Regions from separate parts of the Bacillus sp. CIS52 genome, predicted to be linked through region 1. Evidence: riboswitches for the same ligand, from Rfam matches in the RefSeq annotation. Region 1 holds a riboswitch; each other region holds the start of a gene.
What was found. Region 1 has a riboswitch for thiamine pyrophosphate ahead of ACH32G_RS01630 (acetylornithine deacetylase). Riboswitches for the same ligand answer to the same signal wherever they lie in the genome.

Region 1 (3,210 bases):
TCCTCTTCTTTTCCGAAAAAACCGAGAACTTTTCCGCTGCCGCCTAAAATAATCGCCTGAATTTTTCCCGTTGTCACGTTAATATCAATATCACCGATGCTTCCGAGTTTTTTTCCGTTCGACACGTTGACTACATCTTTTATTTGAAATTCAGATATGCTGATCATTTGTATCACGCCCTTTGCCCGTTCTTTTCCCTATTATATGAGCGGCCGGGCTGAACCTTGTCACATCGGGCAATCTTTTTTGCGGCTGCACCAGGTGTGGATAAATCTCAGCATGATTTTCGTATAGTCCATCAGCTCATCGACGGACACTTCTTCGTTTACGGAATGGGCGTTTTTTAAATCGCCGGGTCCGTATATGACGCTCGGAATCCCGGCATGATAAAGCCATCCTCCGTCTGTTACGGTTTGGGAAACATCAATGACGGGCTCCTGTTGTTTGACGGCTGAGTGCGATTCCGCCAGAACAGAAACGGCCGGATGGTCCGGGTCGATTTCCAGCGCCGGGAACACCTCTCCTCTGTCTTCAATCATGGAAGATCCGCCCCATTTGAACACCGGCCTGTTTTCCCTGAGCCACAGATCACCGTCAGAGACACGATTGATATAGTCTTCGATTTCTGCAGCAGCTTGTTCGTGCGTTTCGTTCGGGTAAAAGTGGACGGTAATCCATAATCGGCATTCATCGGCGACAAACGCTGCGTGCCTTCCCCCTTCAATAACGGCGGGGTTGATCGTATTGGTGCCTGGCGCAAAGCCGGGATAGCTTTTCGTTACCGCCCAGTGGCGTTCCAGCTCTCCCAAGGCAGTGATAATTTTCGCCATTTTTTCGATTGCGCTCGCTCCGAATGTGCCTCCGCCCGCATGAATCATATTGCGCCTCATGCCGTCATGAAATGTTTGTTTGCTTTTCAATTCTATCCAGCCGGTGATGACTCCGCCCTGCCCTTGAATATGCAGGCTGCTCGTATCCGCGACAACCGCAAAATCCGCGTGATAGCCGCGTTTGCAGCATTCCAGCGTTCCCGCCTCGCCGACTTCTTCTCCGATCACAGATTGTACAATGAGGTCGCCCGCAAGCTCAATGCCTGCATCATGTATCAGCTTCAGAGAAAATAGAACACACGCCAATCCGCCTTTCATATCAGCGGCGCCTCTTCCGATCAGCATGCCGGCTTTAACGAGCGGCTGAAACGGGTCAGAGTCCCAGTCTTCATCCCTGACTTCGGCTACGTCAATGTGTCCGTTTAAAATCAGGCTTTGATGCCCGCTTGAATCTGTCCCTTTAAAAACACCGACTACGTTCGGGTCTTCCGGGTACACATCCCACATATCAACCGAGCAGCCCATTTCTTTTAAAAATCCGGCCACCCACTTCTGAGCTTCTGCTGTATTTCTTGCAGGCGGAGCCGGTGTCGGAAAGGCAATCAACCTTTCAGCAATATGTATTAAATCGTCCCGCCGTTTATCCGCCTGCTGCAGCAGCATGTCAAGCTGGTTCATTGAACATCTCTCCTTTTGCTGTATTAAAAAAACCCGTTTCATCAAATGAAACGGGTAAAAACGGATTTTCCTCCGCTTTTTTTCACCGCTTCCCTCCGCCGGCATGATCCGGATCAGGTCCGTTAAGGGTTGAGACCAACGTCTCTCTCAGCTGCATGTAAGCAACACCCCCAGGGTGAATTGATTTTATTTGACGGATGATGCCGCTTTTGCACGCGTTAAAAATGGACGGCCGTTGTTCCATAAGACATTGACAGGCATATCGAAAAACGCTGTAAGCCGCTCGTCAGAAAGCATGTCCTTGATTTTCCCGGCAGCGAACACCTCGCCTTGTTTTAAAAGCAGCGCCTGATCAAATACCGGCAGAATTTCTTCAGCATGATGAGTGACATAAAGGATGGACGGCGCATTTTCTTTTTCAGCGATCGACGTTATCGTGTCCAGCAGCTGCTCTCTTGCCATAAAATCGAGACCCGTCACGGGCTCATCCAAAATCAGCAGTTCCGGATCAGCCATAAGCGCCCGCGCAATCAGCGCTCTTTGCCTTTCCCCCTGAGATAACGTTTCATACCGTCTGTCCGCGTAGCTGATGGCGCCTAAATCCTTCAGCAGACCGATCGCTTTTTCCCTCACTTGTTCACTCGGTGTTTCATAAAGCCCGATTGAAGCGTACGCGCCGCTGAGGGCGATTTCAAAAGCAGAATCCGCGGCATATAATTTGTGCTGCAGACCCGCTGAAACAAGACCGATTTTTTTTCTGAGCCTGTCACCGAGCTCTGTTTTGCCGAATTGATGGCCGAGCACCTGCATCTCTCCTGAAGTGGGAAAGTAATAAGAACATAACATATTCAGCAAGGCTGTTTTTCCGGCTCCGTTCAGTCCGAACAGCACCCAATTTTCGTTTTTCTCAACGCGCCAGTTGATATCTTTCAAAATCCATTGGCCGTTTCTTTTTAATGACACATTGTTCAGCTGTAAAATCATTGCAGTTCCCCCGTTTATTTGTTTCAATTTTCTTAAAACTTTTACACATTAGAATACATCACTTTTTCGCAAACGTAAACCGGCGCACGAAAAAAGCCTTTAAAACAATGTTTAAAGGCTTTCTCCGTTATTGATGGATATTCTTATTCATTTGTTTAATGGCTGCCTTTTCAAGCCTTGAGACCTGAGCTTGGGATATGCCGATTTCTTCTGCGACTTCCATTTGGGTTTTCCCCTGGAAAAAGCGCTTTCGCAAAATCATTTTTTCCCGTTCGTTCAGTCTTCTCATGCCTTCTTTCAGAGCGAGCTCCTCAATCCATTGTGTATCCTTATTGCGCTCATCGCTGATCTGGTCCATCACGTAAATCGGATCGCCGCCGTCATTATAAATCGGCTCAAACAGTGATACCGGATCTTGGATGGCGTCAAGGGCAAACACAATTTCTTCATGGGGCACTTCAAGAACTTTGGCGATTTCCTCTGCTGTCGGCTCCCTGCTTGTCTCACTGATTAACCGCTCCCTTACTTGAAGCGCTTTATATGCGATATCGCGAAGCGACCTCGAGACGCGGATCGGATTGTTATCCCGCAAATATCTGCGGATTTCTCCGATAATCATCGGTACAGCGTATGTTGAAAACTTAACATTATGGCTTAGGTCAAAATTATCAATGGATTTCATTAGTCCGATGCAGCCGACCTGAAATAAGTCATCAAC
Region 2 (3,210 bases), 340 kb from region 1:
TAAGCTCAGCATTCCGGTCGTTGTCGCGGAAATCATCATGGGGCTTATTATCGGAAAAAGCGGCCTGAATCTCGTCGTTCAGGGAGACACGTGGCTGGAGACGCTGTCTGTTCTCGGCTTTATCTTTTTAATGTTTTTAAGCGGATTGGAAATTGACTTTTCGTCATTTGAGAAAGGGAAGAAAAAACAATTCCTTCCGAACGGCAAGGAAGCACCCAATACGTTTTCTGCCGCACTGATCATATTTTTCGGCATCTTTATTTTATCATTGCTGCTGTCCTATGCCTTTGTATTAGCCGGTTTTATTCAAAACGCGTTTTTAATGACGCTTATTATTTCGACAATATCACTCGGTGTGGTCGTTCCGACTTTAAAGGAAGAACGAATCATGAATTCCAATATCGGCCAGATCATTCTGCTTGTCGCCGTTATTGCGGACTTGGCTACGATGATTCTGCTCGCTTTCTTCTCTTCTCTTTACGGGGAAGACAGCGGAAATATGTGGCTTCTTTTGATTCTCTTTGCCGCGGGGGTGGTGCTGTATTTCTTCGGCAGGATCTTTAAACACCGCTCATTTGTGCAGTCGATGTCTAAAGGCACTGTCCAGATCGGCACGCGAGCCATCTTTACACTGATTATCGTGCTTGTCGCTTTATCGGAATCTCTCGGGGCGGAAAATATTCTCGGTGCATTTTTAGCAGGCGTTTTGGTATCGCTTCTGTCGCCGAATAAAGAAATGGTGGAGCAGCTGGATTCATTCGGCTACGGGTTTTTAATTCCGATCTTTTTCGTCATGGTCGGGGTGAAGCTGGACATATGGACGCTCTTCCAAGATCCAAAAACTTTGACGATGATTCCGCTGCTTCTGCTTGCGCTGTTTATCAGCAAAATATTCCCGGTGTTTTATTTAAAGAAATGGTATGACAAAAGAACCGTGTTTGCTTCGGGGTTTTTGCTGACTTCTACGCTGTCGCTTGTTATCGCGGCGGCTACGATCGGAGAAAGGCTACACATTATCAGCGCCAATATGTCCGGCGCGCTGACTTTGGTTGCGGTTATCGCCAGCATCATCACACCGGTCGGCTTTAAAAAATTATTCAAGCGGCAAAGTGCGCCGCAGGAAAAGAAGCGCATTACATTTATCGGCGCCAACCAAATGACGCTTCCGGTGACGCTGGAGCTGCCTGATGAGGAATATGATGTGCGGGTCGTCCATGTGTATCAGGAAAATGCCGGGGAAAAGCTTGCGGAATCTGTTTTTTCTGTTGAAACGATTTCTGATTACGAGCCCGGCACGCTTGAGTCGCACGGTATTTTTAAAACGGATATTCTTGTCGTGGCGACGGGAAATGAAGATGTGAACGCTGAAATCGCCTTAATGGCGAAAGAGAAAGGGACTGAGCGCATCATCGCAAGCGTCGGCTCGGTTGAACATGAAACAAAACTGAAGGAAGAGGGCATCAGTATTTTTTCTATCCTTCTGTCTACAAAGACGCTCTTGCGCGCATTAATTGAGGCGCCGGGCGTGATGAACCTTCTGACGAATGAAGAGTCTTCGCTTTATCAGATCAATCTGGAAAATACGGCGTATAACGGCATTATTCTGCGCGAATTTCCGCTGATGGGCGATGTGATTTTCGTCCGGATTTTCAGAGGTGTGGACAGCATCGTTCCGCACGGGGACACGAGGCTGAAAACAGGAGACCGTCTCATCGTTACGGGCTCACGCAACTACGTGTCGGAGCTGAGAAAAATCCTTGAAGCTTGACCAAATTGCATTTCGTGATAAGATAGAAGGCATAACAAGTAAATGATCAATCGTATGACCACTAGGGGTGTCCTTCATAAGGGCTGAGATAAAAGTGAGACTTTTAGACCCTCATAACTTGAACAGGTTCAGACCTGCGTAGGGAAGTGGAGCGGTATTTTTTGGGTTCCTTTTATCCAGATAAATTCCAAACCACTTTTCCGATGCGGGAAAGTGGTTTTTTTATTTTATCAGGGGGGAAAACTTTATGACATTTTCTGAAGAATGCAGACTGGCGGCAGCCGAATGGTGGGACGGAAGCTTTGTTCATCCGTTTGTAACAGGGATCGGTGACGGAAGCCTGCCGTTAGACCGTTTCAGTTATTACGTGCTGCAAGATTCCTACTACTTGACGCATTTTGCAAAAGTTCAGGCGTTTGCAGCCGCATATGCCGAAGACTTGTTTACGACGGGAAGGATGGCGGGCCACGCTCAGGGCACATATGAAGCGGAAATGGCGCTGCACCGCGAATTTACGGAGCTTTTAGGGATTACAGAAGAAGAGCGCGCGGCATTTAAGCCGGCGCCGACAGCCTATTCTTATACGTCTCATATGTACAGATCGGTGATGAGCGGGAATTTTGGAGAAATTTTAGCCGCGCTTCTGCCCTGCTATTGGCTTTATTATGAAGTCGGCGAACGCTTAAAGGAATGCAAACCGGAACATCCGATTTACGAAAAATGGATCGGTACATACGGCGGAGACTGGTTCAGACAGCAGGTCGAAGAACAGATCAGCCGTTTTGACGAGATTGCTGAAAACAGCACAGAGGAAATCCGCGCGAAAATGAAAGAGAATTTTGTGATTTCAAGCTATTATGAATATCAATTTTGGGGAATGGCTTATCAAAAAGAAGGCTGGTCCGAGAAGGGCGGAAAAGAGGTGGAATCCTTTGGAGCTGCACGCCGTAACTGATAATCGCAAACCCGTTGCCGAGCTGGCCGAGGATATTCTATCGATTCAGCGCGAAGTAAGCTTTATCCATATCAGGGAGCGGGACAAAACAGCGGGAGAGATCATGCAGCTTTTGTCCCTTTTGAAAAAGGGAGGTGCGGATAAGGACAAATTGATCATCAATGACAGAGCGGATATCGCGCTTTTTGCCAACATACACCGTGTTCAGCTTCCATCCCGCAGCTTTTCCGTAAAGCAGGTGCGAAGCAGATTTCCCCATCTTCATATCGGACGTTCGGTTCATTCGCTGGAAGAAGCCATCCAAGCTGAAAAGGAAGATGCGGATTATGTGGTGTTCGGCCATGTGTTTGAAACCGAATGTAAACAAGGACTTGAAGCAAGAGGCATCAGCCTGCTTTCAGAGATCAAACGCACGCTTTCCATCCCTGTCATTGCAATCGGCGGAATGACACTGCAGACGATCCGGCTCACAAAGCAGGCGAAACCG
Region 3 (3,210 bases), 200 kb from region 1:
AGCCACGGCACCGCTTCATTTGTTTTCGCCGGAACCGATATCGTTAGCGCGAGCTGATGCTCTGAGAGCCTGGTTTTTAACTGCCGGAGAAATCCTGTAAACAGGTCCCGGTCGGCTTCCCTGATCCGTTCAAAATCAATATTTACACCGCCGTATCCCTTTCTTACGGTCAGGTAGACGATATTATTGACGAGGTTCGTTCTCGCCGTCGGGTTCTGCAGGACTTGATGGGCTAATTCCGGGCTGAACCCTCCTTCTGTCAGATTCGTGATAACCGCAAGCGGCCGCACCCTGTTTTGCCATGTGGTTTCTATCGCGGTTCTGTCGTTTAAATCATTCATGATATCTCCGTTCGGGCCAAAATGATATTCAAACAAAGAAATCGCCGATGAATAGGGTGCAAAATCATTAATGAGCTCTCTGTCCGCTTCAGGTGTCCGAATGACATAAAATTGGAGGGTTCCCGCCAGATAGTTGGAGATATCCGGAATTCTCACTTTCACACCCGGCCGCAGCCGGTTCGGCGGAATATCCGGGTTTGCCTGCATCAGCTGCATCTGCGGCACATAAGTTTTACTTGCGATAACGGCATACGTATCATTCGGCTGAACCGTATATTCATTAAGAGGGATCAAAAGCGCCTGCCCCGGTACGATATTCGTTTCCTCAAGCCCATTGACGCTTCTGATGCTGTCAACAGGGTATCCGTACTTTCTGCTGATGGAAAATAACGAGTCGCCAGACTGCACTGTATGAACAAACATAGATGTCCTCCGTTTCCTTTTGATCAAAAGGGCTCTTCTTATCTTTATGAATGATCTTCCGGTCCGATTCCAAACTCTGTTTAGAGAAAGGCTGTTTACAAATCAGACATGATCAACTATGATGATGTCATCATAAAAAACTGTATAGGAAACGCACTAGGGGTGCTGTTATCGGCTGAGATAAAACATGCGGCAGGCGTGTTTTGATCCCTTATAACCCGATCTGGATAATACCAGCGTGGGGAAGTGCAGATTGACCGGAGCGCAGGGTTTTTTCCATGCGTTTTCGTTCTGCTGCTGCATATTCCCTCGGATATGCAGTTTTTTATTTTTCATTAAAAAACGGGGGAGGACACTGCAATATGAAACTTACGACCAATCGTCTTTCGTAAAATCAACTCTTTCATACATACGACTATCCGATAAGAAAGCAGGAGATCACAATGAAAAATTGGAAAATGAGAGAAATTGTCGTCATGTCCGTCATCAGTGTTGTATTTGCTGTCGTTTATTTATTATCAACTCATGCAAGCAATATAGCGGCAGGGTTTTTCGGCCGGATGAGCTACGAACCGATTTACGGTATTTGGTTTATCGTCTCGGTGATTGCCGCCTACATTATTCAAAAACCGGGAGCGGCGCTCATTTCTGAAATCATCGCCGCGTTTGTGGAGTGTTTACTCGGAAATCCGTCAGGGCCGATGGTAATTCTGATCGGCATCGCGCAGGGAATCGGTGCGGAAGCGGTCTTTTTTGCGACACGCTGGCGGGTGTATACCCTGCCCGTGCTCCTTTTATCCGGTATGGGGTCTTCTGTTGCGAGCTTCATTTATGACTTGTTCATTTCCGGATACTCTGTTTTGAATCCGGGTTTATTAGCCGTCATGCTTCTCATCCGCCTGGTCTCAGGTGCGCTTCTTGCCGGCCTTCTCGGCAAAGCAATCAGTGATGCGCTGGCTTACACAGGGGTGCTGAACGGCATGGCGCTCGGAAAAGAATTCAAGAAGAAAAAGAAACAGGTGAACCAAGATGCAGGCATCTGAACCCCTTCTATCGGCCCGCCGTCTTACCTTTTCTTATGAGCAGGATGAGAAGCCGGTTTTTCAAGACGTGTCATTTCAGCTCCGCAAAGGAGAACGGGTTTTATTGCTCGGGCCGAGCGGATGCGGCAAAAGCTCGCTCGCACTTTGTTTAAACGGTCTGTACCCGGAAGCCTGCGATGCGGTTCAAACGGGAACCGTTTCCTTATACGGAACACCTCTTTCGGACCTGTCAGAACCCGCCGCCCGATCCATCGGGGTCGTGTTTCAAGATCCGGATCAGCAGTTTTGCATGCTGACGGTTGAAGATGAAATAGCCTTCGGTCTGGAAAATTTGCAATATACAAAAGAAGAGATGGACTTAATTATTGAGGACGTTTTGGAAAAATTAGAAATCACTCATCTGAAAACACGGACGATCGCCTCGCTGTCAGGCGGTTCAAAACAAAAGGTCGCGCTCGCCTGTATCATTGCGATGGAACCGGAACTCATTATTTTAGACGAACCGACGGCACAGCTTGATCCATATTCCGTGCGTGAATTGGTGCGGCTGATCAAAGAACTGCAGGCCCAAAAAGGCTTCGGACTTCTTGTTATCGAGCATCAGCTTGATCATTGGGCGCCGTGGATGGACAGGACAATTGTCCTTGACGGAACGGGTCAGAAAGTGATGGACGGAGAGACGGGCGCGATCTTTGAAACAAAACTTGAAGAGCTGACACAGCTCGGCATTCCGATTCCGCGGGTGATCTCATTGCAGGAGCACGTCAGCATTCCTTTTACATTGTGCAAAGAAAGACTGTTTCAAGAACCTGTACCGCCCTTTCCCGGCCCCCGGCCCGCCGCGCTTTCGGCAGAGGACGCGCTGAGTGTTCACGGGCTGTCATTCATAAGAGGAACAGACACCATTTTTCAGGACGTGAGCTTTTCCGTAAAAAAAGGGTCAATCACCGCGATTGCCGGCCCTAACGGAACCGGAAAATCAACGCTCCTGTCCGCCGCGGCCAAGCTCATCCGTCCTGTGAGCGGAGACATCAAAATAGACGGCAGACCGGTAGATTCCTATTCGGAAAAAGAGCTTCGGCGGCTGATGGGGTATGTTTTCCAAAATCCTGAACACCAGTTTGTCACAGATTCCGTCATTCAAGAGCTGCTGTTCGGCTTTGAAAACGGTCAAGCCGCAAAGGAGAAAGCTCTTCAGCTCTTAACCCGGTTCGGCCTGAGACGCTATGCCTCACAGCATCCATTCTCTTTAAGCCAAGGACAAAAACGCAGGCTCAGCGTCGCCACGATGCTTATGCATCAGGTGAAAGTTTTGCTGCTTGATGAACCGACTTTCGGGCAGGACGCAAAAACGGCGCGTGAGTGCATGCTGATGCTTCAGGAGATCCAAAAGGAAGGAACGG
Region 4 (3,210 bases), 600 kb from region 1:
CGCATAATCGCGAATATCCTGAGAAATTCTCATGCTGCAAAACTTCGGGCCGCACATCGAACAGAAGTGAGCCGTTTTTGCGCCTTCAGTCGGCAGCGTTTCATCATGATATTCCATTGCTCTTTCAGGATCAAGCGACAAATGAAATTGATCGCGCCACCGGAATTCAAACCGCGCCTTAGACAGAGCATCATCACGGATCTGAGCACCCGGATGCCCTTTGGCAAGGTCTGCCGCATGGGCCGCGATTTTATACGTAATGACTCCCTCTCTTACATCATCACGATTCGGCAGGCCCAAATGCTCCTTCGGCGTGACATAACAAAGCATCGCTGTCCCGTACCAGCCGATCATCGCCGCGCCGATCGCCGAAGTAATATGGTCATAGCCCGGAGCGATATCAGTCGTTAATGGGCCCAGTGTATAAAAAGGCGCCTCTTTACAAATTTCCAGCTGTTTGTCCATGTTCTCTTTAATTTTATGCATCGGCACATGACCCGGTCCTTCAATCATCACTTGCACATCGTGCTTCCACGCGATTTCCGTCAATTCCCCGAGAGTCTCCAATTCCGCAAACTGCGCTTCATCATTAGCATCCGCAATCGAGCCGGGACGCAACCCATCTCCAAGAGAAAATGCAATATCATACGTCTTCATAATTTCACAAATTTCTTCAAAGTGCGTGTACAGAAAGCTTTCCTGATGGTGAGCCAGGCACCATTGCGCCATAATCGCCCCGCCGCGGGATACGATTCCCGTCGTGCGTTTGGCCGTTAACGGGACGTAACGAAGCAATACGCCGGCATGGATGGTGAAATAATCCACGCCCTGCTCCGCCTGCTCAATCAATGTGTCTCGATAAATGTCCCACGTTAAATCCTCGGCGATGCCGTTTACTTTTTCAAGCGCCTGATAAATCGGCACCGTCCCCACAGGTACTGGGCAATTGCGGATGATCCATTCACGTGTCGTATGAATATCTTTCCCGGTGGATAAGTCCATCATCGTATCGGCGCCCCAGCGAATCGCCCACGTCATTTTTTCGACTTCTTCTTCAATAGAAGATGTAACAGCCGAGTTGCCGATATTTGCATTGATCTTCACATGAAAATTCCGGCCGATAATCATCGGTTCACTTTCAGGATGATTAATATTTGAAGGAATGATCGCCCGGCCGCTGGCTACCTCGTCTCTGACAAATTCGGGAGACACATGCTCGCGAATTGCGATAAACTCCATTTCCGGTGTAATGATGCCTTTTCTCGCATAATGCAATTGTGTAACGTTTTTCCCTGCCTTGGCCCGCAGCGGTTTCCGCTGTAAACCGGGATATTCGGCGGCACGGCCTTCTTTTTTATAGCCGTTGTCCTCAGGTTTCACGGCCCGTCCGTTATATTTCTCCACATCGCCGCGCTTTGTAATCCACTTTGTGCGGAGCGGCTTCAGACCTTCATGAATTTGAATTTGTACATCCGGGTCTGTATACGGTCCGCTCGTATCATAAACACGGACCGGCGGATTCTCCTCTTCCCCGAACGCCCCCGTTGTCGGACTGAGGCTGATTTCCCGCATCGGCACTCGTATGTCAGGCGAAGAACCCTTTACATAAACCTTTTTACTGCCTGAAAAACTCGACATAATAGAAATGTTCGCTTGCTGTACTGATTGATTTTGCATACAAATCTCTCCCTTATCCATTTGAATAACAGAACCAAGCTCAGCACCAGCACAAAAAAACCGGATTCATTGGAGAACCCGGTTTTGCAGTCAGAAAGAAACTATTATTGTTTTCCACAACAATAATAAAACCTTTACTTCCCCACGCTGGTACGAACCAGATCAGGTCCAAAGGGTTAAGAAGCCGCCGCTTCTCTCTCAGCCCGCTTAGACGGGCACCCCCAGTAACTATTCATTTCGGTTTCATCGTAACATAATTTGCATACAAAAAAAAGTATATTATCAAAATTCAGATAACGGAATGACTGGAAGCTCTGTTTCCCTTACGCCTTCTTCAGTATCAAAAACCCTGTAACCCTTTGCCGTTTCCCGGGAAGAGACAGACCGGAACAGCTGATCGTTTTTATAATGAAGCGCAGCGCCGTCATCAGCGGCATAGCCCTCCTGAAGTTTATTTTCTGAAATCAGACGGTGATACACCGGCCGGCGCTCCGCTTCTCCGTCATAGTGAGGACAAAAGCTTCCAGGCAAAAACCCTAAAGCTTGCAACTCTCTCAAATCTCCTGACGAATCTGTCACTCCTTCTTCAAACCAGCAAATCGCCCCGGCGCTGAGACCAGCCAAGATTACACCGTTCTCCCAAGCCTCACGCAGAATAAGGCCGAGCCCCCATTCTTTCCATAAGACAAGCATATTGCGCGTATTGCCGCCGCCGACATATATGATATCTTTCTTCATGAGAAAGGACCTGAGATCAGAACACGGCGGTTTAAACAGCGACAAGTGATCCGGCTGACACTCCAGCTTTTGAAAGGCCTGATAAAACCTGCCGATGTAATTCTCCGAATCTCCGCTTGCTGTCGGCAAAAAACAAACTTTCGGCTTTGACCGCACCGATTGCTCTAAAATATATTGATCCAGCACAAGATGATCCGGCTCCATGGAAAACCCCCCGCCGCCCATTGCAATAATCTGCTTCAACGTCATCACCTCTTTTTTCTCAAGTATAACAGCTCATTAAAAAGACGGTATTCCGTTTTGGATACCGCCTTTTTAATATTTTTCACAAGCCTTAGAGGGTATTTTCATACAACAAAAAAAGCTTCTACATATGTAGAAGCTTTCTTATACCGGTGGCCGGGGTCGAACCGGCACTCCAGAAGGAACACGATTTTGAGTCGTGCGCGTCTGCCAATTCCGCCACACCGGCATGTAATACGTCGTGTTCAACCGACGTATATAAATATAACATGCATTTTATAAAGTGTCAACGGTTTTAGTAAAGTTTTTTTAATGGTAATGCAGTATACACGATACAAGCAAGAAACTTATATTCATAGTCTTGACGCTTTTATTATATAAAAAAAGTGATCTGCAATATGCAAATCACTCTCATATATGTTTTGTAATGTAAAAATTGATGACCAATTTAACATGTTTCGTCCAAAGTTAAATTGGTGCCGAGGGCCGGACTTGAACCGGCACGGTAGTCACCTACCGCAGGATTTTAAGTCCTGTGTGTCTGCCAATTCC

Region 2: another riboswitch for thiamine pyrophosphate. It lies ahead of tenA (thiaminase II); the one in region 1 lies ahead of ACH32G_RS01630 (acetylornithine deacetylase).
Region 3: another riboswitch for thiamine pyrophosphate. It lies ahead of ACH32G_RS02675 (ECF transporter S component); the one in region 1 lies ahead of ACH32G_RS01630 (acetylornithine deacetylase).
Region 4: another riboswitch for thiamine pyrophosphate. It lies ahead of thiC (phosphomethylpyrimidine synthase ThiC); the one in region 1 lies ahead of ACH32G_RS01630 (acetylornithine deacetylase).

Annotation. Positions count from the first base shown of each region.
Region 1 covers NZ_JBIUFR010000001.1:438,368-441,577, forward strand. Annotated here, with positions in the region: gene ACH32G_RS01625 (YlmC/YmxH family sporulation protein) at 1-167, opposite strand, end outside; gene ACH32G_RS01630 (acetylornithine deacetylase) at 228-1,508, opposite strand; TPP riboswitch at 1,582-1,690, opposite strand; gene ACH32G_RS01635 (ABC transporter ATP-binding protein) at 1,695-2,492, opposite strand; gene sigG (RNA polymerase sporulation sigma factor SigG) at 2,620-3,210, opposite strand, start outside.
Region 2 covers NZ_JBIUFR010000001.1:780,081-783,290, reverse strand. Annotated here, with positions in the region: gene ACH32G_RS03495 (monovalent cation:proton antiporter family protein) at 1-1,768, shown strand, start outside; TPP riboswitch at 1,822-1,930, shown strand; gene tenA (thiaminase II) at 2,016-2,723, shown strand; gene tenI (thiazole tautomerase TenI) at 2,701-3,210, shown strand, end outside.
Region 3 covers NZ_JBIUFR010000001.1:640,653-643,862, forward strand. Annotated here, with positions in the region: gene ACH32G_RS02670 (glycosyl hydrolase family 18 protein) at 1-764, opposite strand, end outside; TPP riboswitch at 913-1,026, shown strand; gene ACH32G_RS02675 (ECF transporter S component) at 1,208-1,807, shown strand; gene ACH32G_RS02680 (ABC transporter ATP-binding protein) at 1,794-3,210, shown strand, end outside.
Region 4 covers NZ_JBIUFR010000001.1:1,036,762-1,039,971, forward strand. Annotated here, with positions in the region: gene thiC (phosphomethylpyrimidine synthase ThiC) at 1-1,677, opposite strand, end outside; TPP riboswitch at 1,800-1,910, opposite strand; gene ACH32G_RS04820 (Type 1 glutamine amidotransferase-like domain-containing protein) at 1,960-2,658, opposite strand; tRNA gene ACH32G_RS04825 (tRNA-Leu) at 2,806-2,887, opposite strand; tRNA gene ACH32G_RS04830 (tRNA-Leu) at 3,133-3,210, opposite strand, start outside.